Regions from separate parts of the Tepidibacillus fermentans genome, predicted to be linked through region 1. Evidence: a T-box and tRNA genes for the amino acid it is inferred to sense, from the RefSeq annotation. Region 1 holds a T-box; the other holds one or more tRNA genes.
What was found. The T-box of region 1 lies ahead of proS (proline--tRNA ligase). A T-box ahead of a tRNA ligase gene usually reads a tRNA of that ligase, here a tRNA-Pro.
Positions count from the first base shown of each region.

Region 2: it has a tRNA-Pro gene. The T-box ahead of proS (proline--tRNA ligase) is inferred to sense a tRNA for this amino acid. The anticodon was not compared.

Region 1 is NZ_SMAB01000006.1:108,675-124,736, reverse strand. It holds gene EDD72_RS05810 (MFS transporter) at 1-386, opposite strand, end outside; gene EDD72_RS05805 (2-oxoacid:acceptor oxidoreductase subunit alpha) at 759-2,504, shown strand; gene EDD72_RS05800 (2-oxoacid:ferredoxin oxidoreductase subunit beta) at 2,506-3,366, shown strand; gene EDD72_RS05795 (flavodoxin family protein) at 3,513-4,064, shown strand; gene EDD72_RS05790 (NAD(P)/FAD-dependent oxidoreductase) at 4,156-5,730, shown strand; gene EDD72_RS05785 (hypothetical protein) at 5,973-6,317, shown strand; T-box leader at 6,385-6,602, shown strand; gene proS (proline--tRNA ligase) at 6,658-8,100, shown strand; gene EDD72_RS05775 (MFS transporter) at 8,235-9,458, shown strand; gene EDD72_RS05770 (hypothetical protein) at 9,486-9,740, shown strand; gene EDD72_RS05765 (tripartite tricarboxylate transporter permease) at 9,822-11,825, shown strand; gene EDD72_RS05760 (tripartite tricarboxylate transporter substrate binding protein) at 11,933-12,907, opposite strand; gene EDD72_RS05755 (YitT family protein) at 12,987-13,625, opposite strand; gene leuB (3-isopropylmalate dehydrogenase) at 13,840-14,913, opposite strand; gene EDD72_RS05745 (2-isopropylmalate synthase) at 14,988-16,062, opposite strand, start outside.
Region 2 is NZ_SMAB01000002.1:158,984-175,045, reverse strand. It holds gene EDD72_RS02265 (tetratricopeptide repeat protein) at 1-1,105, opposite strand, end outside; gene aroA (3-phosphoshikimate 1-carboxyvinyltransferase) at 1,317-2,600, opposite strand; gene aroB (3-dehydroquinate synthase) at 2,631-3,719, opposite strand; gene aroC (chorismate synthase) at 3,721-4,890, opposite strand; gene EDD72_RS12455 (hypothetical protein) at 5,049-5,201, opposite strand; gene EDD72_RS02245 (CheR family methyltransferase) at 5,309-6,088, opposite strand; gene ndk (nucleoside-diphosphate kinase) at 6,223-6,666, opposite strand; gene hepT (heptaprenyl diphosphate synthase component II) at 6,843-7,808, opposite strand; gene EDD72_RS02230 (menaquinone biosynthetic enzyme MqnA/MqnD family protein) at 7,850-8,713, opposite strand; gene EDD72_RS02225 (UbiX family flavin prenyltransferase) at 8,700-9,311, opposite strand; gene EDD72_RS02220 (UbiA-like polyprenyltransferase) at 9,314-10,180, opposite strand; gene EDD72_RS02215 (menaquinone biosynthesis decarboxylase) at 10,167-11,627, opposite strand; gene EDD72_RS02210 (demethylmenaquinone methyltransferase) at 11,644-12,372, opposite strand; gene EDD72_RS02205 (heptaprenyl diphosphate synthase component 1) at 12,404-13,294, opposite strand; gene EDD72_RS02200 (hypothetical protein) at 13,406-13,927, opposite strand; gene mtrB (trp RNA-binding attenuation protein MtrB) at 13,994-14,215, opposite strand; tRNA gene EDD72_RS02190 (tRNA-Pro) at 14,444-14,520, opposite strand; gene folE (GTP cyclohydrolase I FolE) at 14,592-15,155, opposite strand; gene EDD72_RS02180 (HU family DNA-binding protein) at 15,282-15,554, opposite strand; gene spoIVA (stage IV sporulation protein A) at 15,775-16,062, opposite strand, start outside.

The DNA of each region.
Region 1 (16,062 bases):
AAAATACCTGCCAAGATACGAGCTACAAATAAGAGCCATAATTGATTAGCAAAGGCAAACATTGTAAAAGTGACAATATAGCCACTAATTCCAATCAATAAGACAGGTTTTCGGCCGATTCGATCCGATATTTTTCCCCATATCGGAGAAAAGATAAATTGCATGATCGAATAGCTGGCCATTAACCATCCAAATACGGCTTCTGTGGCACCCAAAGATTCAGCGTAATAAGGCATAACTGGAATGATAATTCCAAAACCCAACATCACAAGAAAGAGTATCGAAAACAAAATAGGTAATCGCTTCATTCTTTCACCCTCTAATTTGATCCTAAATTTCTTATTTATCGGTTTTACACTATAAAAATAGTACAATTTAGCTTTTATTTTACACTTTTTTTTCTTCTTGCAAAAGAAAAGAAAAACTTTTCGTACGAATAAATAAAGGTTTGTATGTTCTACAAGCTGCGACTTTAGCGAGCGAGCTTTCCCACCGACCGTTTATTCAAGGAAAGCCATAAGATTAGAAGCAGCGTTAGAACATACAAGCCATTTCAGCAACTTCTTACACTTTAGAAAAAGAAATATATTTATTTTCATGATTGTCATCGTTATAATAGTGTTAAAGGCTGTAGTATTCAATATAAAAAAACTGTTTTACTCTATTTTTTAGTAATACTATAGTTTACACTCATCTTTCTATGTTCTTGTACATTAAAAAAGTATTAAACTGTTATACACGGGAAGGAGATCGAAATCATGAGAAACGAGGTCGTATGGAAAGTTGGCGGCCAACAAGGAGAAGGAATTGACAGTACCGGTCAAATCTTCGCTCTGGCATTGGCACGTAAAGGTTATTTTATTTCCTCGAATAAGCATTTTGCCTCGCGAATTAAAGGGGGCTATACCCATTACCAAATCCATGTAAGTACAGAACCAACTTATTACCATGGCGATTATACTGATGTACTATTGGCCCTAGACCAAGAAACAATAGATAACAACCTTGAGGTGATGAGTAAAGGTTCGATTATTCTTCGCGATGGAAAAGAAGAATCCTTAGAGTCCGATGGAAAAATTACGACTCTCTTCTTACCTCTCACCGAGATTGCTGAAAGTATTGGTGGGAAAATCGTTCGGAACATGGTTGCATTAGGCGCTTCTTCCGCCCTTTTTGGCTTAAGTGAAGATTTATTCGATTCTCTGATCGAAGATAAATTTAAGAAAAAAGGCGAAGAAATTGTCAATATGAACAAAAATGCGGTTCGTGCTGGCTTTGATAAAGCCAAAGAATATCTCAATGCAGGGAAACTAGCTGCAATCCAACTAGAAAAACCGGAACTAGAAGTTCCACGCAATCTTATGATTGGAAATGAGGCCGTTGGTTTTGGTGCATTAGCAGCAGGTTGTCGTTTCCTTTCCGCATATCCAATCACTCCAGCATCAGAAGTCATGGAATGGCTGAAAAAAGAATTACCTCGAGTAGGTGGAACTGTTGTTCAAGCTGAAGATGAGATTGCAGGAATCACCATGGCGATTGGTGCTGCTTATTCTGGTGTTCGTGCCATGACCTCTACCTCTGGTCCTGGTTTCTCGTTAAAAACAGAAGCACTAGGATTAGCAGGGATTTCGGAAACACCACTCGTGATTATGAATACTCAACGCGGGGGCCCTGGAACAGGACTTCCAACCAAATATGAGCAAGCCGACGTCAATACTATGATTAATGCAGGACATGGTGAAATTCCACGGATTGTTCTTGCGCCATCAACGGTTGAAGAAGCATTCTATATGACAGCTCAAGCATTTAACTATGCTGAGCAATATCAATGTCCAGTTATTATTGCAATGGACCTATACTTATCTCTCTTTAACCAAACAGTGAATAAACTTGACTTCTCAAAGATCAACATCAACCGTGGTAAGCTTCTTTTCGATGAAGAAGCAGCTAAAAATGATGAACGTTATTTCTTACGTTATGAATTCACGCAAGATGGTATCTCTAGTCGCACGATTCCTGGTCAAAAAGGTGGAGTCCATACAGCTAACTCCAATGAACATAATCAAACGGGTCATATCGATGAAGATCCAACCAACCGTACAAATATGATGAAAAAACGTTTAGGTAAACTTGCTTCCCTAATAGACCCGGGTTTTGAAGCTACAGGGAATAAAGAAGCCGATGTATTGCTTGTAGGTTTTGGTTCTACCTATGGCGTGATTCAAGAAGCGAAGAAATCCTTAGAAAAACGGGGAATCAACGTTACCCATGTTCATGTTAAACGTTTAACACCTTTTGATCTATCGCTTAAAGATTATGTTCTTGGTGCAAAAACAGTAATTGTCATCGAAAATAACTATACCGGACAATTAAAACGTCTCATGCAAATGGAATTAAATACAGGAAAAGAATTAAAGAGCATTACCAAATACGACGGAAATCCATTTACATTAAGAGAAGTAATGGAACAAATCGATAATATTTTGGCAGAGGAGGTAAGATAATATGGCAACAGTAAAAGATTTTAAAGGGGATCAACCTACTTGGTGTCCAGGTTGTGGCCATTTTAGCGTCATGGCTAGCCTACAAAAAGCCGCTGTCGATATTGGATTAGAACCTCATAATATGGCAATCATCAGTGGGATTGGTTGTTCTGGTAAGATCTCCGAATATACAAGGGCTTATGGATTCCATACCTTACATGGGCGCGCCCTACCTATTGCTCAGGGAGCTGCTTTAGGAAATAAAGATGTGAAAATCGTCGCCGCTGGTGGAGACGGAGACGGATATGGTATCGGTGTCGGCCATTTTGTCCATGCAGTACGCCGAAATGTGAATATGACTTATGTTGTAATGGACAATAACATTTACGGACTAACCAAAGGACAAACCAGTCCTACCTCTGCTCAAGGATTCAAAACCAAATCTTCACCAAAAGGTAGTGTAGAAAGTCCTGTTCATCCATTAGAAATTGCTCTAGTTAATGGAATCACTTTCTTAGCACAAGGTTTCTCTGGTGATATTAAAGGCCTAAATGAAATCATGAAAGCTGCTTTACAACATAAAGGGTTTGCCCTTGTAAACGTCTATAGTCCATGCGTAACCTTTAACAAGGTAAACACTTATGACTATTACAAAGAAAACTTAGTGGATGTTTCTTCCTTTGAAAACTATGATCCAACTGACCGCATGCAAGCCATTCAAAAAGTACGTGAAACCAATGGTTTGTTAACAGGAATTATTTTTAAAGAATATCGTCCAACATTCCAAGAGTTAACTCCAGATTATCCTGAAATTGCCATTGCTAAACAAGACCTCAATCTTGACGTAGCAGTCTTAGAAGAAATAGAAAAACAATTTCAATAAGTCATATCTTTTGTCCACTTCCACTTTGTAGTCCATAGTATAAGGTTGGGATTTTCTTCCCAACCTTTTTTGTTTTATCATATATTCATGAATTTCTGCATAAATTATTAGTTAATTTAAGCTAACAGGAGGGTCAAAGCATGAAACTGCTTACGATCTATGGAAGCTCCCGCAAAAACGGGAATTCAGAAGCATTAACCAAAAAAGTTTTGCAACAACTGAATCCCAAAGATGTAGATGAAATCCATTTAATGGATGTTCATATTGAACCAATTGTCGATGAACGGCACACAGAACACGGCTTTCGGCCAGTTGATGATGACTATGAAAAATTGGCGATTCAGATCATGAATCATCAAGTCCTTCTTTTTTCGACTCCCCTTTACTGGTATGGAATGTCAGGTCGTATGAAAAACCTGATCGATCGTTTTACCCAAAGTCTGCGCAGTACCGAATACGACTTTAAAGAAAAAATGAAAGGTAAGAAAATGTATGTAATAATCGTAGGCGGTCAGTCTGCTCCATATACTGCACTTCCCCTTGTCCAACAGTTCCAACTGATTGCTCAATTTATGGAAATAGAATTTTCTGGATATGTTATCGGTAGAGGAGTAAAACCTTTAGAAGTATTAGAAGATGAAGAAGCGATTGTTCAAGCGATTCAACTTGGGAAAAGAATCAGAGGAGAATTGAAATAAACATCACCTTAAATACGAACATTTTAGCCATAATAACGAAATAATGTTTGTATTTTATTCGATTTATGTTATTATTATAGAGGACTAACTAATGATTAAGGGTGATTTTATGAACGGACAAAAATACTATGATGTCATTCTCGTAGGAGCTGGACCTGCAGGAATTTTTGCCAGCTATGAATTAATAAAGCTAAATCCCAACTTGAATGTGCTTCTATTAGATAAAGGTCAAGATATTTACCATCGTTCTTGCCCGATTCATAAAGGAATTCTTACCGAATGCCCAACGACGAAAAAATTTGAATATCAAAGCTGTTACCCTACTTGTGCATTAACGGGTGGTTGGGGCGGTTCAGGCGCATTTTCCGATGGGAAGTTTAACATTACCACTGATTTTGGCGGCTGGATGGGTGAATATATCCCTTCGTCGGAATTATTGCAACTAATTGAATATGTGGATCAAATCAATCTCGGATTTGGAGCTACTGAAGAAACGCATGGTAGTCTTGAAATCAGCGAATCGATTAAAAAATTAAAAAATGAGATTGATGAGTTAGAACTGAAAATCGATTTAGAACCTTCTCTAGCTATAAAAAAAGAATTAAAAAGGAAAAAGAAAGAATTGCACTCATTAATGAAAATTCATCAGATTGAACAAAGAGCAACTTCTGTTGGCATGAAATTACTAAAAGCGAAAGTCCGCCATTTAGGAACAGAAGAAAACCTAAAAATCCTTACTCGAATCTATGAATATTTAAAAGATAAATTAGAGATTCGCCATCGAACAAAAGTAAAAGATATTATTGTTAAAGATAAAAAGATTCAAGGAATCGTATTAGAAAATGGTGAAGAGATCTATGCGAAGTATGTATTTATCGCCCCTGGAAGAGATGGAAGTGAATGGTTGGCAAAAATTTTAACAAAAGAAGGTCTACATCTGAGCAATAACCAAGTGGATATCGGTGTACGAGTTGAAGTACCAAATACCGTCATGGCAGAAATCAATGAACATCTATATGAGGCGAAACTGATCTATAATACACCAACTTACAATAATATTGTTCGCACCTTTTGTGCAAATCCCTCAGGCCGTGTAGTGATCGAGAACCATAGTGGTGTTATGACAGTGAATGGACACGCTTTTAAAGAAGATAAAGAAAAACAATTTAACACGAATTTGGCTTTGTTAGTCTCTCATCATTTTACTGAACCTTTTAATGAACCGATTCAATATGCCAAATATATTTCTCGTTTAGCCAATATGCTTAGTAACGGAAACGTCATCGTTCAACGATATGGTGACTTGCGTAAGGGTCGCCGTTCTACTGAAAAACGAATTCAGAAAGGATTCGTTGAACCAACCTTAAAAACTGCTGTTCCAGGAGATCTTGCACTAGTCCTTCCTCACCGAACGATTACAAGCATTATTGAAATGATTGAAGCATTGGACAAAGTTTCACCTGGTTTTGCGAGTGAACATACTCTGCTTTATGGTGTAGAAGCGAAATTTTATTCTGCAAGGCCAAAACTAAGCAATACCTTTGAAACAGAAATTGAAGGGCTTTATGTCGGTGGCGATGGTGCTGGTGTTACAAGAGGACTTGCACAGGCCAGTGCTTGTGGAGTCGTGGTTGCAAGAGATATTCTTAAACGAATACAGACTTAATCAATTCAGTCATTCCAGATCCACTCTTCTTTCATGGGGTGGATTTTTCTATATTGACAGAAAATTTTTTATAATATATAATATTAATTATACGAACATACATTCGTTTATTATACTTTCTTTTCATTATATTAGAGGGTATAATAGAATTAATGGTTTTAAACACGAATCGGACAAGTATATCCATTTTAGATAATACGAAAATCATGTTCGTAAATATCTAAAAACGAGGTGTTTATTGAATGAATGAAGAGATCTTAAATCAAATTCTTACTGAACTAAAAGAGGTTAAGCGATCCATGGCTACGAAAGATGAACTTGAAGCGATTAGACAGTCCATGGCCACGAAAGGCGAGCTTGAAGCGATCAGACAGTCCATGGCCACGAAAGATGAGCTTAAGGGGATGGCTACCAAAGATGATTTTAACGCAGTGAAACTCGCTGTTCTCGAACTTTCTGAAAAAGTCAATACCATTATGGAGAATATGGTTACAAAAACGGACCTTAAATATATTGAAACCAAAATCATTGAACATGATAAAGAATTATTTAAATTTAAAGATTTTGTTTCTTTACTTACAAAATAATGATTACTAGCAAGTTTCCTTGACTTTTGCTTTCAAATCGTTATAATAAATTATCAATCATAATATTCCGTCTTCAATGAAGGAACTAGTAAGTTTGGTCTTGGATTGTTCTAGAGAGAAGGATCATGGCTGGAAGTCCTTCCAATCCGCAAACTGAACCCATTCCTGAGAAATCTGCGAAGAGCAAGATCGTCCCCCTTACGTTACAAGGGTTAGAGTGAACATGTAATAAGTGGATATTACATGTTAATAAAGGTGGTACCACGGAGTTGATTCGTCCTTTAGGATGGTTCAACTCCTTATTTTTTGGGGTTAATACAAGTAAAGGAGTGCAGAATTAATGGAAGACAAGAAGTTTGTCAAAGAAATTCAAAGCAAAGAAGAAGATTATTCTCGTTGGTATTTAGACATTGTGAAAAAAGCCGATCTGATGGATTATGGCCCTGTCAAAGGAACAATGGTTATTAAACCTTATGGCTATGCCATTTGGGAAAATATGCAAAAAGATTTAGACAGGCGGATCAAAGAAACGGGACATGAAAATGCTTATTTTCCTCTCTTAATCCCTGAATCCTATTTAAAAAAGGAAATGAATCATGTTGAAGGGTTTGCTCCTGAAGTTGCTTGGGTAACCCAAGGAGGAAACGAACCGTTAGAGGAGCGCCTTGTTGTTCGTCCCACTTCGGAAACCATCATTTGCTCCATGATGAGTCAATGGATTCAATCCTATCGTGACCTGCCAATGAAATTAAATCAATGGGCCAATGTCATGCGTTGGGAAAAAAGTACAAAACCTTTCTTACGTACATCTGAATTCCTCTGGCAAGAAGGACATACTGCCCATGCGACATATGAAGAAGCGGAAGAAGAAGCACTACAAATGTTAGAAGTATATCGGGCTTTTGTCGAAGAAGTTCTGGCAATGCCTGTTATTCCTGGGAAAAAGACAGAAAATGAGAAGTTCGCAGGTGCTGAACATACGTATAGTATTGAAGCTTTGATGAGTGATGGAAAAGCGTTACAAGCTGGTACCTCCCATCACTTAGGTCAAAATTTCTCAAAAGTGTTTGATATTCAATTTGCTGATCAGAATAACCAAATGCAATATGTCTATCAAACCTCATGGGGTTCTTCCACACGGATGATCGGTGGATTAATTATGACTCATAGTGATGATCGCGGACTCGCTTTACCACCAAAAGTCGCACCAATTCAAGTCATCATTATTCCAATCCTTCGAGGAGATAAAGAAACGGTTCGTACAAAAGCACATGAGTTAGCTACCGAATTGAAGCAAGCAGGTGTCCGTGTAAAAGTAGATGATCGGGAAGAAATGACTCCAGGTTGGAAGTTTAACGAATATGAAATGCGCGGTGTACCCATCCGCATTGAATTAGGACCAAAAGATCTTGAAAAGGAACAATTCGTTTTGGCACGTCGAGATACAGGAAATAAAGAATTCTTACCACTCGCAAATTTCGTTGAAACAATCAAAGAGAAACTGGATCAAATCCAAAAAGATATGTTTGACAAAGCAAAAGCTTTTATGGATAGCCATACCTTTGAAATCAATTCCATCGAAGAGATGAAAGAACAACTTCTTAAGGAAAAAGGCTTTATGAAGAGTTGGTGGTGTGGCGATCTCAAATGTCTCGATGAAGTAAAAGAAGAAACAGGAGCAACAGCCCGCAATATTCCTTTTAAGCAACGAGAAGGCAACGGTAAATGTGTCTGCTGTGGAAAAGAAAGCACCACGACTGTTTATTTTGCAAGAGCGTATTAAATTGTTCCCCCTGAACATCATGTTCAGGGGATTTTTTTGCATAAGCATAATTCGATTAAACCAAGTAGAAAATATATAAGTATCAATTTTTTAGCAAGGAGGCGTAAAAGTTGCCCTCAAAAAACCCGAATGGAATGACCGTTTTAGCCATCGGCTCTGTTCCATTAATTATGACTTTAGGAAACTCATTGTTAATTCCCATCTTGCCCGAAATGAAATCGGAACTAAATATCTCCCAATTCCAAGTCAGTTTAACCATCACTGTGTTTTCCGTTGCAGCAGCAATCATGATTCCCATCTTAGGTTATTTGTCCGACCGTTTAACACGTAAAAAAATCATTATTCCCTCTTTATTCCTATATGGTATTGGTGCTCTTCTTGCTGGATTAGCAGCCGCTTGGTTTGCCAAACCTTACCTCTGGATCATCATTGGCAGAACCTTACAAGGGATCGGAGCTGCTGGAACAAGCCCAATTGCCATGGCTTTGACAGGAGACTTATTTAAAGGTGGAATGCAAAGTAAAGTCCTAGGGATCGTTGAGGCCTCTAATGGTTTTGGTAAAGTACTTTCACCCATTATCGGATCATTATTAGCGTTAATCATCTGGTATGCGGTCTTTTTTGCTTTTCCTATATTTTGTCTCATTTCTATCCTCTTAAATTGGTTTTTTATCAAAGAGCCACCAAGAAAACAGCCACCTCCTCCAATCGGTCAGTATGTGAAAGGTCTATTTTCTGTCTTTAAACATGAAGGACGCTGGTTATTTGTTACTTATCTTGCTGGTGCTACAGGACTTTTTACTCTTTTTGGTATGTTATTCTATTTATCGGATACCTTAGAAAAACAATATCATATTGATGGCGTGATTAAGGGGTTAATTTTAGCTATTCCTTTATTGTTTATGATGTCAACTTCATATATCACAGGGAGCAAAATAAAGAAAAAGCAACAATTAATGAAAACATTAATCATTACAGGATCTATCCTTATGACCATTTCTTTTGCTATCTTAACTTTTTTTTCAAATATGTTTCCATTTATTTCAATTTTAGTCCTAAGTAGTATTGGAACTGGACTGATTCTTCCTTGTTTGAATAGTCTTATCACTGGATCAGTGGGAAAAGAACGAAGAGGATTTGTGATCTCTCTTTATGGATCAGTAAGGTTTTTGGGGGTTGCTTTTGGTCCACCTGTTTATAGTTGGTTGATGGATTGGTCGCGAACAGGAATGTTTTTGGGGACTGCAGGTCTTACTTTGCTTGTAGGAATCCTTTCATTTTTTCTAGTTCAAGTAAAAAATCCATCATCAAATGATACAGATTCACTATTTAAAAAGCTGCAATTGCAGACTGAATAATTATCTTACATAAAAGGAGGGTAATCGATGGAAATTTATTTTTCTCCTGAAATCATTAATCCTGAATCACAAATATTAAATGTTGTGGACCAGAATCAGAAGGCAGTAGGTTATTTAGCAATTATTTTTACAGAAAAGAAGGCTTATGTTTATGGTCATTTGGAAGATGAAGGGGTTCGTGAGGACTTTAAGGATTTGATTACACCTTATCTTCAGGGAATAGCAAAAAGCAAAACAAATTTAGAACTCTATTCATACATCGCTACAGGTGGAAAAAACTAGAAATCAATAACGAAAAATAGGCACACTTCTATGGGCTTAGGTGAATATCCTACTTCTGAACAATGATGAAGGAGGAAACTTATGGATATTCTATTACAGCTCTTTGAACCCTTAAGTATTCTTGTAATGGCTGTTGGTGTTCTAATCGGGATTATTGTCGGGGCGTTGCCAGGGCTAACTCCTACAATGGGTGTAGCAATGGCGATCCCTTTCACTTTCTCCTTATCCCCTGAATATGGCTTACTTCTACTAGGAGGAATCTATAGTGGGGCCGTTTATGGAGGATCGATTCCAGCAATTTTGTTCAATATACCAGGTGCTCCTGCATCTGTTGCTACCACCTTCGAGGGATATCCTATGGCTAAAAAAGGAGAGGCGAAAAAAGCTCTAGAATTATCGACCATCGCTTCAACAATTGGTGGATTAATTGGAATGATCTTACTATTGTATTTTGCACCTTTCTTTGCAGACATCTCCCTTCAATTTGGACCAGTGGAAAACTTTTGGGTCGCAATCTTTGGCATTACGATTATTGCCGTGATTTCTGATGGTTCGATGATTAAAAATATGGTTGGCGGAACCATTGGAATTCTGCTTTCGATGATCGGAATTCATTCCATCACAGGTACGGTACGTTTCACGTTTGGTAGTGATTCATTAGTTGGAGGTTTAAATGTAGTATCAGTCTTAATCGGATTGTTTGCTTTCCCTCAAGCTTTACGTTTAATTCTAAACCTAACAAAACACCACCTTGGACCTGAAATATTTCATTATTCCAATTCAAAGAAAACCTCACTACGATCTTCCTTTGCAGATATTCTAAAAAATCCTAAAGCCTTATCGATCGGAACAATTATTGGGCTGATCATCGGAATAGCACCTGGTGCTGGTGGTAATGTAGCCAGTATCATGGCATATAATGAATTAAAACGTTTTACAAAAGACAAAAAAAATTTTGGAAAAGGAATGAAAGAAGGGATTATTTCTTCAGAAAGTGCTAACAACGCCGAAGTAGGTGGGGCATTAGTTCCATTATTGACTTTAGGAATACCTGGTTCACCTACATCAGCAATCTTCTTAGGTGGACTCATGATTCATGGGATATGGCCAGGTAGAAATCTGTTTGTTGAACATGCAAATGTAGCGAACTTATTTTTATATGGAATGATCATCATTCAAATTCTAATGCTTTTCATTGGGCTATTTGCGATCCGATATTTCAGTAAATTAGTGAATATACCCAATCACTTTATGGCACCGGTTATCATTTCTTTCTCGATTATTGGTGCATATACCACACAAAATAGTACATTTGATATCTATTCAATGGTGATCATCGGAATTCTCATGTTTATCTTTCAAAAGTTTAACTTCTCACCTGCTCCTGTAGCATTAGGTTTTATCCTTGGGCCAATTGCTGAAGAAGGATTGTTACAAGGCATAGCGATTGGGGAATCAAACGGTGCAGTTCTTCCTTATTTCTTCACCGGAACTTGGAATATAATTTTAATGTTGATCATTGTACTCACAATGGGTTACTCCATCTGGTATTCCTTTAAGCAACATAAAGAAAAAGAACAGGGAAGAAAATTACGGACTTTTTCCTTACGATCTCTTCTCTCCGCTCGTGCGTTTTCTTGGCTCATATTTGGGATCATCTCTTCCCTATCCTTGCTTGCGATTCGAGATATGGTCTTTGAAATGAAAATTTTTCCCTTTTTCACCTTTTTATCAATGACAGTTCTTGCCATCACTCAATTGATTCGAATCCCATTTCAAGATCAAATGAAAGCTGAAAAAACGATAAAACGACCATTTTCACTTTCAAACATCTTATTTTTGGGTTTTATCGTGTTAATTAGCTTATCTACAGATTTCATCGGATTCTATTCACAAGTTTTAATTTTGATGGTTTCTGTTCCTATTTATTATTACTTGCAACGCGGAAAAATGATCAAACCTTTTAAGATTATTCTCGTTTCCACTTCTTTCACGTTGATCATGTATTTTGTTTTTACAAGTTTGATTAAGGTTCCCCTCCCAAAAGGAATTGCTTTATATTTTCTTCAAATGTTCATGAGATAAAAAATTTTGGCTTGTATGCTTGGAAACATACAAGCCAATTTCATTTGGTTTGAATTCAAACCTCTATCTCCTGAATTCAATCTTGTTAAACAAAATCTGATTCTATTTCACTCATTTATATTTACACTTTTTATCAATTGTTCATAGAGAACCTTTCGATTTTCGAACTCTTTTTTCACTTGTTCTCGATTTAAAATTAACATATCCGATCCCGATTTTTTCATATCATTTAGAAACTTAGGATCATTCATCAATTGCATAAAACTCTTTTCCAACTTATCGATAATTTCCTTAGGCGTTCCTTTTTTTGCTGCGATGCCACGGTCGGTACTCATCACCACATCAGGGTAACCTAACTCTGTGAATGTAGGCACATTCGGTACCAATGGGTGTCTTTCTTTTGTCGCAATGGCAAGAATACGAATCTGATCTCCTAAGCGATACATATCAGATAAATTCCCCGATATAAGATCAGTGTGCTTACCAAGTAACGAAGCGATCGAATCAGAAGAACCCTTATAAGGAATATCTTTTAAATCAATACTCGCTGCTTTTTCCAATTGCAAAACGGCCATATGTTGGCCTACAAATTTTCCTGCTGTTCCAACGGTTAATTCTCCTGGAGATTTCTTCGCTTTTTGTATTAAGTCATCGAGATCTTGAATTGGACTATCCTTCGTTACAGCAAATACGGTTGGATCTTGACCCCAATTGATAATGGGGTCGAATGTATCCACCTTAAACGTGGCTTGCCCTACTAATGGTTGTGTAATAATATGAGGCAGGTTGTATGCTGCTAAAATATAACCATCAGGTGGCACTGAAGAAAAATAGTTCCAGCCAACCGATCCACCACCTCCTGGTTTATTGACAATGACTAATTCTTTCCCTAAATATTGCTTCGCGTATTTTGCGATTATTCTTGCTTGAGTATCTGTTGCTGCACCAGGAGAAAAGGAAACGATTAATTGGATGGGTTTATTAGGAAAATCTTTCACACTAGATTTTGAATTGGAACAACCAAAAGTAGCGAGCAAAACGAGGACAAGAATAAATGGAATCCAAACTTTTTTTAGACTCATTTTTTCCCACCTTTCATTCTATCTTCTTAACAAAGATATGAGGGGGGCTTTTTTTTATGTAAGTCCTAAAAAATTTTTATTATTTTTTTCGAATCGTAACAGATTGGATCACGACAACATTAGGATTAAAATCAAATTCAAAGATCATATCTACAATCTTAGAAGACAGCCATTGACTAAAAATCGCTTGAAATATAATCTCCCAAGAAATAATGGAAGCTGTTAATAAAAAGATTAACCCATTGATCAAAAATAATGGTTTCCCTGGGGTTGTATTTCGATATTTTGCAACAATTAATGCTATTACTCCAACCCCACCATTGGAGACCTCTTGCCTTAATAATATACCCACTCCAATACCTAAAATGAGGGAACCAACGAACAAGTCGATCCAAACATTTGGCAAAGTAGGTATAGGTAAATCAAAAACCTGAATGGTAATGGCTGCAACAGAAATACTATACATTGTTCCAATGACACTGGAATTCCCTAACCACTTAATTCCTGCTAACAACATCGAAAAATTAGCAAGCCATAGAGCAACACCGATGGGGATATGGAACAAATAATTCATCAAAACCGCAATTCCACCTGCTCCCCCTGAGGGTATATTATTGGGAAATAGAAAAATGTCCATTGCTAAACCCTGGATGATCGCACCAATTGTAATCATAAAGTAAGTTTTAAAATCATAGGGAACCAGCATTTCCTTTTTCATTCTATAAACCTTCAATCTAAAAAAATGTAAATCTGTTTCATTTTTGTCTCTTTACCATTCTATTTGTTGAAACAAATAAAAATATTAGTCTTGTCTTAAAAATTCATCACAAATTTGTATGTAAGAATAAAAATACGTTTGTATATTATATGGCTTGTATGTAAATAAAAGCCTTGTTATGTCCCTATCAGACAAACAAGGCTTACATTTATTTTTATTCATCTTTCATAGCTTGAATAACTAACTCTCCCATTTCTTTAGTAGAAACAATCTTCGATTCAGTTGTTGCCAAATCTTTGGTTCGATATCCTGCATCTAGAACTTTTTGAACGGCTTGCTCAATCTGTTCAGATTCTTGATTCAGATTAAAAGAGTATTTGAGCATCATGGCAACCGATAAAATTGTCGCTAGTGGATTGGCCAATCCTTGACCCGCAATATCTGGAGCTGAACCATGAATTGGTTCATACATGGCTACTTTCTCTGTACCAATACTAGCAGATGGAAGCATCCCGATTGAACCTGTTAACATAGCTGCTTCATCACTAAGGATATCACCAAACATATTTTCCGTTACAATCACGTCAAATTGTTTGGGATATCGTACTAATTGCATGGCACAGTTATCAACGAGCATATGACTCAATTCTACTTCGGGATAATCGGCAGCTACCTTCTCTACTACTTTTCGCCATACCCGAGAGGATTCAAGTACATTTGCTTTATCGACAGAAGTTAATTTTTTGCGACGTTTCATCGCGGTTTCAAAACCAAGACGAACAATTCTTTCAATTTCCTTTTCCGTATAGGTTAAAGAATCAGTCACCTTGATCCCATTCTCTGTAATCTCTGTCGATTTCTCACCAAAATAAATTCCGCCCGTTAGTTCTCGAATCACAAGTAAGTCTACACCCTGAATCACTTCGGGTTTCAATGTTGAAGCACTGATTAATGAATCATATGTTTTGACAGGTCGAAGATTACTAAAAAGTTGCAATTCTTTGCGAAGTCCTAATAATGCTTTTTCTGGTCTTAGATTTCCAGGCAAATCATCCCACTTTGGGCCACCAACTGCTCCAAGCAAAACAGCATCACTCTCTAAACATGCTTCTAATGTTTCCGCTGGTAATGGATTGCCTGTTTCATCAATGGCAACCCCTCCAACCAAATATTCATCGATTTCAAAATGAACTCCGCTTATCTCTTCAATTGTTTTCAAAACTTTTACCGCTTCCGCAACGATTTCTGGACCGATTCCATCCCCGGGTAAGACAGCAATTTTCGGCATATTCCCTTCTCCCTTTCTTTATCCTTCTCCGCTTCTTTATTAATATCAACATCGTAAAAACAAGTCATGTAGTATTAACTAATCTCTTGCTCTTTCAATTCTTGCTTGTTCAATCCATGCTTCACATAAATTCGATTTAATGCGTCAATATATGCTTTAGCACTTGCCTCGATGACATTGGTAGACATTCCTCTTCCATTAAATAATTCCCCATTGTATTCCACTTTGACATGCACACTACCAACAGCATCACGGCCATAGCCTACCGATTTAATCTGATAGTCTTTCAATTTCAAATTTAGCCCAGAGATACGGTCAATCGTGTTATAAACGGAGTCAACTAATCCTTCTCCATGTGCTGCTTCTTCTTTACTTTCTCCATTTGGGAGTTTCATCCTTAGCATTGCCGTAGAAATAGAGGTGTCTCCAGAGATATGAAAATATTCTAATTCAAATGCACTTTGTTTCAATTGCTGTTCATCAATAATCATCATCAAATCATCATCAAAAATTTCTTTCTTCTTCATCGTTAATTCTTTAAACTTCTGAAAGGCAACATTAATTTGCTCATCGGATAATACATAGCCTAAGGCGATTAATCTCTCTCTGAATGCATGCCGACCCGAGTGTTTTCCAAGTACCAATTTATTGCTAGAATATCCTACCAGATCTGGACGAATGATCTCATAAGTTGTTCTTTCCTTTAACACACCATCTTGGTGAATTCCCGATTCATGGGCAAAAGCATTCGCACCAACAATCGCCTTGTTCCCTGGTACGATCATTCCTGTGAGTTTACTGATCAACTTACTACTCCGAGCAATCTGTTCTAAGTTCATCTTCGTAGTCGCTTGATAATAATCTTGTCTAGTGTATAGAGATACTGCCACCTCTTCTAATGCAGCATTTCCTGCTCTTTCACCAATACCATTAATGGTTCCTTCCACTTGATCGACGCCATTTTCTATAGCTGCCAATGTATTGGCAACTGCCATTCCTAAATCATCATGACAGTGCGCGCTGAATAAAGCCTTATGACTATTGGGTACTTGTTCCTTCAAATGCTTAAATAAATATCCATATTCACGTGGCATCATATAGCCAACGGTATCTGGAATATTCACTATCGTAGCTCCAGCGTCGATGACT
Region 2 (16,062 bases), on a different contig from region 1:
TTTCATAACATTCAATGGCTTTTTTCACATCGCCCGCCTTTAAATAGAGATCGCCTAAATTTTCACATACTTTTTCTTCATAAGGAGAATCATGATGGATCAATTCATATTGCTGAATCGCTTCTTGGACATCCCCATATGCCTTTAATATTTTTGCATACATCACATGTAACGTGATGTCATCTGGGTCAATTTCAAGAGCTTTATTTAATACTTCCTTTGCCCTTTGCCACTCTTCTTGATATAAGTAGATTTCGCCTAATCGTTTTAAAGCCGGTAAAAAATACTCATCAATGGTTAAGATTTTCTCTAGTACATTTTGGGCTTCTGAATGGTTATGATTTCTTTCATACGCATCAACAAGTGAAATCAAAATATCAAGATTCTCTGGTTGAAGCTTTGCTACCTTCTTTAAATAATGAATACCTTTTTCAGGATACCCCATTTGAACCAAAAGTAAGCCCTTCAAATATAACGCTTCTTCTTGATCAGGATGCTGTGTTAATACCTCATCGTATTCTTTTAAGGCCTCTTCAAATTGCCCAACACTGTAGTATGCTTCACCTAATGCTAAATGGTAGAGTGGTTCATCTGGTTCTATCAAAACAGCTTCTAGAAAACTCTTTAAGGCTTCCTTAGTATTCCCTAGTTCAAAAGCATATAAGCCTTTCTGGTAATGATAAAACGGAACCTCTGAATTCAGTTTGATCGCTTTATCAATATATCGATAGGCTACCTCTGGTAAGCCATCATCAAAATAAATTTGTGAGAGAAAGACCAAATCATAATCATCGTAATCTTCTTGTTCAATCAAATCGTGCATAACGCTAAGCGCTTGGTCATAATTCCCTTCTTTATATTCTAATTCAGCCACCAATCGCTGAATATCTAAGGTATTGATCCCTGAATTCTTTAATTGAGAAAGAACTTTTCTTACCTGATCAATAAATCCTAATGACAAATAAACCCTTGCAATTTCGAGCTTTTCTTCATTTTGAAGAGAGTCGATGCTTATTTCATTTAATTGTTCTAAGACTTCTTCATAATTGCCTGATTCAAGCAAAGTAACGATTGAATGAATACGGTTTGTATGAAAATCTTTCATTTTTGTGCACCTCACCTATACGTGTGCCACTAACACTTTTTTTTTAGTTTAACATAAAAAAACAAAAAAACCACATCTATTCAATGATGTGGTCCCGGTATTACCGATCAGTGCAATAGGATAGGAGCGAAGAGAAACCAACTAACTATGCTAAATTTAGTATATATTGTCCACCTAAAAAAGTCAATAAATTTTCAGAATATTTAAACTTCTATTTGATCAATCGATTTAAATCTACAAAGAATTGTGGGTAGGAGACATGAATCGCCTCCGACTGGTGGATAATAATTGGTGTTTCAGCGATTAGACCAGCAATTGCCATCGCCATTCCAATCCGATGATCTCCCTCTGTAGAAATCTGTCCACCATAGATCTTTTGCTTTCCTTTGATGACAAAACCATCCACAAGTTCTTCGATTTCAACCCCAACATTACGAAGGGCTACGGAGATCGTTTTAATGCGATCCGTCTCTTTCACTCTTAACTCTTTTGCATCCGTCACCTTTGTTAATCCTTCAGCTTGCGTTGCTAGGACAGCCAAAAGAGGTAACTCATCAATCAGTCGAGGAATCATTTCTCCTGATATTTCTATTCCCGTCAATGAACTAGTTTCAATAATAAGATTAGCAACAGGTTCTTGTCCAAAAGAACGTATATCTGTTATTTCTACTTTTCCGTTCATTTTCTTTACTACTTCAAGAAAACCAATTCGCGTTTCATTCATTCCCACATTTTTAATTTCAATTCGACTATTCGGAACGATAAGTGCTGCAGCAATAAAATACGCTGCGGAAGAAAAATCTCCGGGAATTTGAACCAACTGTGCTTCTAAATCTGGTTTTGGAAAAATGGTTACTCGATCATCCTGAACTTCTAACTTTGCACCAAACTGAGCTAATAATCGTTCACTATGGTCTCTTGACCGATAAGGTTCGATAACTGTCGTCTTCCCATCGGCATACAATCCTGCTAGTAAAATTGCAGATTTTACCTGAGCACTCGCAACTGGTGACTCATAGGTAATCCCCTGTAAATGTCCACCTCGAATTGTTAAAGGTGCAAATCGACCATTCTCTTTTCCATCAATCTTTGCACCCATCATTGAAAGTGGTTCGATCACTCTTTTCATAGGTCGACGAATAATCGAACTGTCTCCTGTTAATACACTATAAAATGGTTGACCAGATAAAATTCCCGCAGTCAAACGAATTGTCGTTCCCGAATTCCCAACATATAATACATCTTGTGGCTCTTTTAAAGAATAAAGTCCTTTTCCGTTTACTTTATAAGACGTTTCTCCTGTCCGTTCAATATTAACACCTAGCTGCTGGAAAACTTTAATCGTATGTAGGCAATCTTCACCATTTAGAAATCCGTTGATTTCAGTTATGCCTTTTGCAATTGACCCAAACATAACTGCTCGGTGTGAAATCGATTTATCACCTGGAACTTGAATGGAACCTGACAACGATGAAATAGAATGAACCGTATACATCATTTTCCCCCTTTCTAAATACCCTTATATTTAAGCTTTCATTTCTTCAATTATTTTTCTTAATAGGTCGATTTCGATACCCTCAACAATCATCACTTTGCCAATTTCAATGGGTAGTACCATTCGGATTTGACTTTGCTTAAATTTTTTATCTCTCATAAGAATCTGCAGGATTTCTTCCGTATTGTAAGCCTTTGGAATGGATGTTGGGAGCTGAAATCGTTCGATTAACTTCAGATAATAATCTTCAATCTTTCTTGAAATATATCCGATTCTTTCAGAAAGTCTCGTGGCAAACACCATGCCAATCGCAACTGCCTCTCCATGGGAATAATCATAATGAGAAACGGTCTCGATCGCATGAGCAAGCGTGTGACCAAAATTCAAATAGGCACGAATTCCTTGTTCTTTCTCATCTTCCTTTACGATAGTTGCTTTAATTCGAGAACCTTGATAAAGTGCTTCATTTAGAGCTTCAAAATCTAGATTTAATAAAGACTCCGCATGTTGATTTAACCAATGAGTAAAGCTCGAATCAGCAATTAACCCATGTTTTACTACCTCAGCCAAACCAGAACGAATCTCTTTAGCAGGTAAAGTCTTTAAAAATTGAGTGTCATAAAGTATAAATGATGGCTGATGAAAAGCACCGATTAAGTTTTTGCCTAAAGGATGATTAATCCCCACTTTTCCACCAATACTACTATCATGGGCTAAGATGGTTGTAGGGCATTGAATAAAACGAATTCCCCGCATATAAATGGAAGCGACAAAACCGCTTAAATCCCCAATAACCCCTCCGCCTAAAGCTAGAATATACGAAGTCCGATCAAATCCATGTTGAATCATATAGGTGATAATTGAGTCTACTTGTTCTAATGACTTTGCTGATTCTCCAGCTTGAACAATGTACTCAAATAGTTGAAACTCAGAAAGTACTTTTTTTACTGGTTCAAGATAGTATGGAGCTACATGATGATCGGTAATGAGCAAAATCTTAGTTTTCGCTGTGATTCCTAATGATTGTAATTCACTTGCAAATTGATTCGATACTCCCGTTCCAATGAGAAGGTCATAATCATGATCTCTCGTTTCTATTTTTAGACGTTTACTAGTCATATTAATAATTCTCCACTAAATGCAGATAATTTTTTACTTGTTGTTCAATCTCAACATAAGAATCACCCGAAAACTTTTCAAAAAAAGCGTTGGCAATCTCCCATGCCACCACATGCTCTGCAACAATACTTGCAGCAGGAACAGCACAAGCATCTGAACGTTCAATACTTGCCTCAAATGATTGTTTCGAATCGATATCCACACTTCTTAAAGGTTTATATAGAGTAGGGATTGGTTTCATCGCCCCTCTAACGATCAGAGGTTCTCCGTTTGTCATCCCACCTTCAATACCTCCTGCGCGATTCGTAGCTCGATGATATCCCTTCTCTTGATCCCAAAGAATCTCATCGTGAACTTCGGATCCGTAATGATCAGCTACCTCAAAGCCCATTCCTATTTCTACCCCTTTAAAAGCCTGAATGCTTAGAATCGCTTGTCCAAGTCTACCATCTAATTTGCGATCCCATTGTACATGACTCCCTAATCCTATAGGCAAACCAAAAACAATCACTTCGACAATACCACCTACTGTATCTCCTTGAGCCTTGGCTTGATCAATCTTTTGTTTCATTTGCTCTGTCTTCTGTATATCGGCACAACGTACCTCTGAGGCCTCTACTTGTTGGATCCATGTTTCCAAACTTTTTGGGTTACTCTGTGTAAAGGATGCAGATTCAATTCCACCGATATTAATGACATGGCTATATGTTTGAATTCCAAAAGGACTTAAGAGTTGCTTAGCTAATGCACCTATTGCTACACGTATTGCCGTTTCTCTAGCACTTGAACGCTCTAAAATATCTCTTAAATCTCTTACTTGATACTTCAGACCACCATTTAAATCAGCATGTCCTGGCCGAGGCCGTGAAACCCTTCTAGAATTGTCTACATTTTGGCCATCTACGCTCATGATTTTTTGCCAGTGAACGTAATCTTTATTTTTAATCACCAATGTAATCGGTGCACCCGTTGTTTTGCCAAAACGTACGCCACTTAGAATTTCAACCTGATCTTTTTCAATTTGCATACGTTTGCCTCTTCCATAACCACCTTGTCTTTTTGCTAAACTCTCATTGATCTTCGAAATGGATATTGGAAACTCACTGGGGATGCCCTCAATAACCGCTGTCAATTGAGGCCCATGTGATTCCCCTGCGGTTAAAAATCTCATTCCCTTCTCTCCTCTCTCTCTATTTTTAAGCTTTATTATATTATAAAACCTTAAGAAACGACACAAAATTTCCATTTGCTTTTCAATTGCGTCTATTTTTCTATGAGAATTCTAGAAGTCTAGTTTGCCAAAACAAACCAGACTTCTTTATAAAAGCTTTAATTGGAATAAGATTTATGGTTTTGCTGAACACATCTGCTTGGCACGTCATCCTTTAATAATATCGTTGGATCAATACCTAATAACTTGGTACATTCATCTTTTGATAAGAGGCCACGGGCATAGGCTTCAATAATAGTTCCTTTATCCATACTACACCCCCAATAATAAATCTATTATTTTTAGTATAGGAAAAAATACCTATTCATATACCTATTCTTTATTCACCGTTTCATTCGATTCATGAGACGAACAATTATTACATTTTACGATAAAAAAATGTTTCAACTGGTTCTATTTGATACTGAGTTGGATTAAAGATTTGTTCCGTACTACCAACAAATAAAATCCCACCTGGTCGCAGTGCCTGACTAAACTTTTGATAAAGGTGATTTTTAGCTTCTTCAGTAAAATAAATCATGACATTTCTGCAAATAATCAAATCGTATTGTTTATCAAATGGATCAGCTAAAAGATTATGTTTCTTAAACTTTACTTTGTTTTTAATTTTATCAGAGATATGAAAAAGTCCATTTTTTACCGTAAAATACGAATGAATATATTCTTTAGGAACTTCTTGAATGGATCTTTCATGGTAGATTCCTTCTTTCGCTTTTTTTAATGCTCCCTCGTCAATATCAGAAGCTAACAAATCAAGGTGAGTCATCGGATATTTTTGTTGAATGATCATAGCTAATGTATAAGGCTCTTCTCCGGTAGAACATGCCGCACTCCAAGCTTTCAATTTCTTTGTTTGCAGCAATTGGGGAAGGATTTTATCTTCGAGGACTTTCCATCGGGGTCGATTTCGAAAAAATTCGGAAACGTTAATCGTAATTCGATCTAATAATTCGAGATATAGTGTTCCATCTTTTTCAATTGCTTTAAAATATTCAAGGAAATTGGGAAATCCTCTCTTGATTCTTAAAGAATTAAGCCTTCTTTTCATCTGTTGTTCTTTATATAGATTCAAGTCGATCCCTGTTTTCTTGCGGATATTACTAACGAATAATTGATAATCTTGATCTAAAGTTGTCATTACCTTTACCCCTTTACTTAGAACTTGAAAGTCACACACTTAAACATTTTTCTCTATCGAAAAAGAAATACCTCTTTTACGAGCAAAAAAAATAGGCTAAAAAATAGCCTACTTGAACAACTCTCGTATTTATACTAGATCCAACGGTTAATGACTTTGTCATATGTAAGTAATTCCTCTTCTGTAAAGAAAAGCTTAATCTCTCTAGCTGCGCTTTCTGGAGAATCTGAACCATGAATAATATTCATCCCTACCGATAAACCATAATCTCCACGTACCGTACCAGTTTGGGCCTCCGCTGGGTTCGTTTTTCCCATCATATTTCGGGCTACAGAGATCACGTTCTTCCCTTCCCAAACCATTGCAAATACTGGTCCTGATGTGATAAAGTCCACTAACTCTTGGAAGAATGGTTTACCAATATGTTCTTGATAATGTTTTTCTGCTAGGGTAGAGTCTATTTGCATAAGCTTTGCACCTACGAGGGTAAATCCTTTTTTCTCAAAACGAGAAACGATTTCTCCAATTAAAGAACGTTGCACTCCATCAGGTTTAACCATTAAAAATGTTCTTTCCATTTTTATTCCCCTCCTATCCTAAAACTAGTAAGCTGCCAACGAAGATTTTAACAAATTTTTTTTATTGTATCAACTATCTGAAAAATAATAACCTAAATTTAGGTTTATATCTTCCAACGCACTGTTGTCAGCTTAGGGAGGATACAAACCTTTCAATTTCGAAACAATTTTACTTTTTAGTATGTTCGATCAACAATGAAATCGCTAATTTCTAATAACATTTTCCGTTCACGAATGTTTGGAAGTTCTAGCAAGGCTTTCTTTGACTTTTCTATATACCGCTCTGCTAATTTTTGCGCATATTTAATTCCTTCCGATTTACGAATCAGATCAATGACCTCATCCATTCGCTTTTCTAATTCACCATTATGCACAATTTTTTGTAATCGTTCCCGATCCTTTGAATAATGTAACGCATATAAAGCAGGTAACGTGATATTACCTTGACGCAAATCACTTCCAGCAGGTTTTCCAAGTTGTTCTGTGGTGCCAGTAAAGTCCAGAATATCATCAACGATTTGAAAAGCCATTCCAACATTATAACCATATTGATAAAGCCTTCTTACAATTTTCTCTTCTGCATTACTAGCTAATGCACCGAGCTTACAAGAAATTGCGATAAGTAAGGCAGTTTTTCGTTTTATTCTTCGTAAATACTGTTTAAACGACTGATTCCAGTTATTAAAATCACGGATCTGTTCTATTTCTCCAACACTCATTTGCACAAGCGCCTTTGAAAATGTTTGATGAATCTCAGGATCCTCAAATTGAGTAATTAGCATTAAAGCCTGAGCAAAAATATAATCACCGGTATACATTGCCACTTTATTATCCCATTGGGCTTTTACTGTTGGCTTACCACGTCTTTTATCTGCATCATCGATCACATCATCATGAACAAGTGAAGCCATATGAATTAATTCTAAAGCTGCGGCGACCTTTTTTAATTTTTCAAATTGATAATTCCCAAAATGGCCAGACAATAATACAAATATCGGACGGATCCGTTTTCCACCAGCTTTTAATAGATGGCTTGACGATTCATTCAGTATGATTTGATCGGTTGATACTGCTTGAGAGAGTTCTTTTTCAATCTCTTTAATATCACCCTTCATTTTAGCGTAAATATCTAAAAGCTTCATTCAATTCACCTTATTTATATTTTTTTACAACAATACTGCAATCAATAGGTATGAATCTCTGTTAATTTTTCCATATTTAGTATTTCAATCTTTGGCGCCTTCTTTAACACACCAATCTGCTGAGCCATCTGATAATAATGATTCAATCCATGGATCTGAGGATCACTAAAATCATAAGATAGGCCGTGAAAATAGTCTTCCCAGAATTGTTTTGTACCACCAAATCGTGACATCGATTCTTGAACAATCAAATTTCTTTTTTGGTATCCCTTCTTCTTACTATTTAGAAAAGCATGATATACTCTATATAATAAATCTGGATATTGTTCAACCACGTTTTTACGAACTGCCCATACCGCGAAAGTCATCCAAAGACCCGTTCTTTTTTTCCATTCTTCCCCAAGATCAATGACCTGGTATTTTTGTGTTCGTCCATTCTCCCAACCCTGTGTAAGAGCTTCGTCTCCAATGAGTAAAGCCGCATCTGCTACTTTCATCATTTGCTCCAAATCAGGCTCCATTGTTATATATTCAGGTTTTCCATCTAAAAACCCTTCTAAAATTATCTTTACTAAATGAACGGACGTTGCCGATGTATTTGTTAAAGCTATCTTTTTATTTTTAATATCTTCAAGATCACTTTTCAAGAATAAAGAGATAGAGCCTACCCTTCCATAGGCACTAACCGATAAATTCGGTAATAAAACATAGTTTTCTGCTTGTTCAGCATAAGCAAAAGCAGAAATCGCCCCCATATCTATTGTACCATCTTTCATTCTTTGGTTCAGTTGACTAGGAACTTGAGGAATGAGCTCAATTTCATTTTGAAATTGTGAGTGATCAAAAAAATGATAAATAGGCCAGATATTGGTGTAAGTAATTCTACCAATTCTAAGTTTCGACAATATTCTCCCCCCATCGTTTAAATAATGAATGCTCTACTTCTAGGGAATCTAATACTTTCCCAATCAAATGATTCACCAATTCCTCCATCGTCTTTGGCTTGTGATAAAATCCGGGCATCGCAGGTAAGATTTTTGCTCCTGCTTGTGCTAATTTTAACATATTTTTAAGATGAATTTGATTTAATGGTGTCTCTCTAGGAACGATAATTAACTTTTTTCCTTCTTTTAAAACCACATCGGCAGCACGTTCTAGTAAGTTTCCTGATGCTCCATGAGCAATTCCAGATAAAGTTCCCATGGAGCAAGGAATGACAACCATTCCATCTGTTTGATATGAACCGCTAGCAATCGGGGCAGAAAAATCCTGTAATGTATGATAATGTAGCTCACCACCAAACTTTTGCCATTGTTCCAAGATTATACTTTGACGGTTCCCTGCATTCCAATCTAATTCTTGTTCAAATACTTGCCAACCTGCTTCTGTTACAACAAGATGAACTTTATGACCTAACTTCAATAACTCTTGAACTAATCTTACACCATAAATGACCCCACTAGCTCCAGTGATTCCGACTGTAAAGATTTTTGATCGTTCCATGATTACATCACCAAGTCTGTGAAAGTAAAGATAAAAATCACTACACTTAAGACACCATTCATTGTGAAAAATGCTGTATCTAGTCTAGACATATCCTTTGGTGAAATAATGGAGTGTTCATAGTGTAAAATAAAATTGGCAATCACCACACCTGCTAAATACCACCAACCAAGGTGAGTGATAAAAAATAGATAAAGTAAGCCAAGAATTGTAATTCCATGGATCACTCTAGCTAAAATTAATGAAGTTTTTAGACCAAATCGTGAAGGGATCGAAAATAGACCATGTTTTTGGTCAAATTCCATATCTTGTGTGGCATAAATAATATCAAATCCCGCTGTCCAAAGAGCGACAGAAATAAATAGTATAATAGCTGGATAAGTAATCGCGTTCGTAACAGCCACCCACGCACCTAATGGGGCCAATCCAATCGCTATCCCTAAAACAAAATGGCAAGTCCATGTAAAGCGTTTTGTATAAGAATACAAAACTAATACAAATACGGCAACAGGTAATAATTTAAAAGCAAGGTCACTTAAATTCCATGCTGCAATAAATAGTAAGAGAAAGGAACCGATGATAAATACGAACACTTCAGAAATCCCAACCTTTCCCGCAGGGATTGCACGATTTGCTGTTCTTGGGTTTAATTTATCTATCGTCCGATCAATGAGTCGATTTAAAGCCATAGCAGCGCTTCTTGCGCCAACCATGGCTAAGGTAATCCAGAAAAACTGCCCCCATGTAGGAAAATGGCCAAATTGTTCCATGCTCCCTAATATCATTCCTACATAAGCAAATGGTAATGCAAAGATTGTATGTTCAAACTTAATCATTTCTAAGATCGTTTTTAATTTATTCAATCCCATAGTCTTTCCACTTCCTATCAACTAAAGCTTTTATTTCTGTGGACATCTCTACATCATCAGGCCATTCTCTAGTATGACCTTCTGAAGGCCATTTTTTGGTTGCATCAATTCCCATTTTTGAACCAATAAATGGCATTGGGGAGGAATGATCTAGATCATCTAAAGGACCATCGATAATTGTGATATCACGACGTGGATCAATATTGTTAAACACCCTCCAGGCAACTTCAGAGACATTCTGAACATCTACCTCTTCATCAACGACAATGATTAATTTGGACAACATCATTAAGCCTAACCCCCATAGGGCATTCATTACTTTTTTTGCTTGAAAAGGATATCTCTTTTTAATCGAAACAATCACACAGTTATGGAAAACACCTTCTGGTGGCATGTTCATATCTTTAATTTCAGGGACCATTACCTTTAAGAGCTGTAAAAAGATTCGTTCTGTAGCCTTACCAAGATAGACATCTTCTTGTGGTGGTTTCCCTACTAAAGTACTTATGTATATTGGGTTCTTCCGATGTGTAATTGCCGTCAAATGAAATACAGGATATAGATCCGCTAAAGAATAGTAACCCGTATGGTCTCCAAAAGGCCCCTCCATCCGCAACTCATCTACATCAACATAACCCTCTAAAACAATTTCCGCATGAGCAGGAACCTCTAAATCAACAGTCTTGCATTTTACTAACTCAACTGGAGACTTTCTTAAAAAACCAGCAAATAGCATTTCATCAATTTCTGGTGGTAATGGTGCTGTTGCAGAATAGATTACTGCTGGATCAGCACCAATAGCAACTGCGACTTCCATGCGTCTAGGTTTATCTTTGTCTTTTTTTAATTTATGTTGATGTAGTGCACCATCTTTGTGTTTATGCCAATGCATCCCTGTTGTTTGATGATCGAAAACCTGCATTCGATACATTCCGCAGTTGCGTGTACCTGTTTCTGGATCTTTTGTAAAGACAAGTGGCATGGTAATGAATTTACCTCCATCTTGGGGCCAAGTTTTTAAAATCGGGAACTTATCTAATGAAGGTTGATCAGTAATAACTACTTCTTGAACAGGTCCACTTTTTACGATTTTGGGAATAAAGGAATTAATCTCAGCAAGTTTAGGCAAAGTTTTGATTTTTGCCATTAAACCAGTAGGTGATGGATTATCTAAGAATTCCATAATTCTTTTGCCGATATCATCTAAATCATCTACTTCTAATGCTAATTTAATTCGATCGTAAGAACCCATTGCATTCGTCAATACGGGTATATCATAGCCTTTTACATTCTCAAATAGAAGTGCAGGACCACCTCCAGGCATTTTCGATACCCGATCCGTAATTTCTGCAATCTCAAGTTCGGGATCGACTTCTGTTCTTATTCGTTTTAGTAAACCATTCCTCTCGAGATCTTGTATATACTCTCTTAGATCACGATATGCCATTCTTTATTTCCCCTTTTTATATCTTTTTATATCCTATGTGTAATGCGGCAATTCCACCTGTTAATGAATAAACTTCTACTCTTTCTAGGCCTACCTTTTCAAAGATTTTGGCAAGTTCTTTTTGATCTGGAAAGTTTGTTAAAGACTCGGGAAGCCATGCATATTGTTCATAACGATTGACAAACAATTTCCCGAGCCAAGGAAGCAATTTGTAAAAATAAAAATAATAGATTTTTCGAAATGGAGGCCAATTTGGTTTAGATAGTTCTAAAGAAACCACCTTTCCTCCTGGTTTAACCACTCTCATCATTTCAGCTAAAACGGTTTCAATATCTGGTACATTCCTTAAAGCAAAACCAATGGTGGCATGGTCAAAACTATTATCTTTGAATGGAAGCTTCATTGCATTTCCCTGAATTAGTTCGATCTGCTTGTCCAATTGAAGTTCATTCACTTTTTTTTGTCCCACTTCTAACATCTTTTCACTAAAGTCTAATCCAATGATTTTTCCAGTTTTCGAAGCCTTTGCTAAGGCAATACTCCAATCGGCTGTTCCACAGGCAACATCTAATGCTGTGTCTCCTATTTCGACATTCATTTTCTTCATAGTGAATTTCCGCCAAGCTTTATGCCGTCGAAAACTGAGTAAAGTATTCATCATATCGTATTTATCAGCGATGTTATCAAACACCGAATGAACAAATTCTTCTTTCTTCTTGCCTCTAACATAGGTAACTTTCTCCAACTATTTCCTCCCCCTCTAGAGATCCCATTTCTTAGAAATCTTTCACGACATTTTCTGTTAGTTGAAAGGAATCTTGAATTTGATCAAAAATACTACGAATCTCCTTTTTAAGGATGATATCATCAATTTGATTAATCCGTTGCTTCAGATCCTCTTGAATCCTTCGAATCAATTCAGTAAATTTATTAGAAATATCATATTTATGATAAAGTTTTTTCACTTTTATCCTCCATTCAGGTTTGTTATCGACAATCTCTCTTTTTTCTACCGTGTTTGCAAAATAGTTCACAAATAAATATGAAACATGATGGCGAGAAATTTGATGTTGTTTCCGTTCTTCTACGAGAGTGGAAAGTAAAATCATATCCTCAATTAGTTTTTTCCAGAATAGTTTTTCTTCCTCTATTTTAAGCTGGTCCAAAAATTGAAGATATAAAGCACTCTCTTTTTCTTTCACAATCTCGATCAATTGTTCAATCGATTCAAAACCATCGCCATTGTTTTCAGTATATAGCTTCATCTTTGCGATATTAATATCTCGTATTCCTGAGGCTATTCTTTTCACCCCATCTACTAAATTCGCCTTAGATAGTAAAGAATAATATTGGCTACTATAATAATCCCCAGCTAGAATCGACAATTGCCGAGAACGAATTTCTTTTTCACTGTATTGTCTTTGATTCACAATCTCTTCATGCACATCTAATCCCATCTGAACAAGACCTGTTGTAACACAATAGAGTTTCCTTAATGAACGAGGAAAAGAGGCATGATACAAGAGCAGATTGAGTAATTGCAAACGAACCAATGGAAACTGTGGAATTGTTACATACTTTTTGATAAATATATGTTCAACCTTGTTCTTAAGTTCAGACAAGATTTCATCTAGCTCTAGATGAAAAGAACGATGTGTAATCATCATGATTAATGTCCTCCAAAAATAATAATCATTGGGTAGAATATTTCTTACGCAGACAAGTATAACATAATTATCATCTAGGTAACAGGATTTATCAATACCACTTTTTGTTCTTTAGTTCTGTTTGATGACATTCCCATAATTTGTATTAAAATACTTATCTAAAAATTCTTTGTAGGTCATAGACGGTTCTAATTCCATCGTTGGATTTTTTAGTATATCTTTCTTATCAGCAGATACAGACATAAAAACCGTATCCATATTATTCAGAAATACTCGAAGTAAGATTTTTTTTATATTTTTGCTTTGGATAAAGCCTTTTTCCGTAACCATATATAGATCTTTAAACATATCATTTGTCTCAACTTGATGATTTTTGTCAATTAAAAAATCGATCGATAGCGTATCTTCTTTCCAAGTTACCTTTTTAATCATTAAGTGAAATGGTGTTGATGAAACAAAGTCTACAAGATTTTCTTCTGATAAAATAAACTGGTTTTGATGTTTAAATACCAGTAATTCTGGTTGAAATTGCGAAAGTTGTACATTTGGTACAAGCGAAATCATAAACGCTATAACTACTGATAAGATTAATGCAGCCATCATACCCTTTGAGACATGTTGAAAACTATGCATCGAAAACACCTCCACTATATTCTACAAAAAAAAAAGCTGGCTATGCCAGCATGTATACAAAATTTTCTACTCATCGGTGTCGATCTTACCAAAAGGAGTTAGAATTTCTGCCTTTCCCCTCACTTTTACCGCCGAGGTATGTTCGGTGAATTCGGCGATCATCACTTCTCCTTTATCCAATTTTTCGAGATGATGAAATTTAGTATCCTGACCACGAGTTAAACCAATCACATTGACGCCGTTTTCCTTAGCTTTTATCACAAAGAAACCATTTTGATCGTAAGACATTGTTTTCACCCTCTTTGCATTGGTATGTAACTTTTTCAGATTTTCAATTCATATTGTATCCAAAACAGAATCATCCATAAAGAATAAAATCTACTTCATGAATCAGAAAAAACCAAAATTGCACCACAAATTTCATCAGGAAGAATTGTTTCTTGCAATGTTGCCCAATTATCCATGTATAAATAAAAAAACACCTCGTTTCGTTACGAGATGTTACATATACGATAATGGTCGGAACGACAGGATTTGAACCTGCGACCTCACCCACCCCAAGGGTGCGCGCTACCGAGCTGCGCCACGTCCCGAACATATTTCTATTTTAACCAAAAACAAAAATTTTTCAAGGTATTCATAAATTGTTTTACTTTTCTATTTTTTACCCGCGGATTAATTGAAGAATTTCATTACGTAACAGAGCATCTTCTCGATAAATTCCTCTTGCAGCCGTAGTAACTGTTTTAGAACCAGGTTTTTTAACTCCACGCATGGTCATACACATATGTTCAGCTTCAATCATGACAAAAACACCATAAGGTTCTAGCTTTTCCATAATCGCATCAGCCACAGTATCGGTAATTCGTTCTTGCAATTGCGGTCTTCTCGCAACTGCTTCAACAGCTCGTGCCAGTTTACTAAGGCCAGTTACGCGGCCATTTCGAGGAATATAGGCTACATGAGCCACACCAAAAAAAGGTACTAAATGATGTTCACACATTGAGTAGAATGGAATATCTTTCACTAGAACGACTTCTTCATGTTCTTCACTAAATACCACATCAAAATATTCTTTTGGATCTTGCTCTATTCCTGAAAATACCTCTTCATACATTCTCGCTACACGGGCAGGAGTATCAATTAAACCTTCCCTTTCTGGATTTTCTCCTATGGATGTTAAAATTAATTTGACAGCTTCTTTTATCTGTTCATGATTTACACTCATCTATATATTGCCTCCTTCACAAAACTCCAAAACAGAATTAATTTTAACATTTTTATAGTGTTAAATCAAAAAAAGAAGAGTCACAAAGTGTTCTCTCTGTGACTCTTCTAAAAATATGTAAGATCATTACTTTACAACATCTTTTAATGCCTTACCAGGTTTAAAAGCTGGAACTTTGCTTGCAGCAATTTCGATCTCTTCTCCTGTTTGAGGATTACGACCTTTACGAGCAGAGCGCTCACGAACTTCAAAATTACCAAAACCAATAATTTGAACTTTGTCTCCCTCTTTAAGGGCCTCGGAAATGGTTTCAAAGATAGCATCAACAGCTTTTGTAGCATCTTTCTTTGTTAATTCAGCCATTTCAGCAACTTTAGCGATTAATTCTGTCTTATTCAATTTTTTCACCTCCTCCCAAGGAAAAAATCTCGTTATATCATGTGTTAACCGTTTTTTGAAAAATTATACTCGATTAACAGAGATTTTCATTTTTTTTCTTAGACAAGCATATAGTAATATACAAATTCAGCAAATTCAAGGCTTTTTATTGAAAAAGGTTCTTTTTAAAAAAAAAAAAGACACTCTATGAGTGCTTTTTTGTTAAAAAAATTCATATTTTTTATAAAATGATCGCGATGAGTCCACCTGATCCCTCATTAATGATTCTTTCTAGGGTTTCTTTTAATTTATATCTCGCATTTTCAGGCATCATCGATAATTTTGCTTGAATTCCTTCACGAACGATACTAGCTAAAGAACGGCCAAAGATATCTGATTCCCACATTTTTAATGGATCCTCTTCAAAATCTTGCATGAGATATCTTAAAAGCTCTTCACTTTGCTTCTCTGAGCCAATAATTGGGGCGAATTCTGACTCAACGTCGACTTTGACCATATGAATGGATGG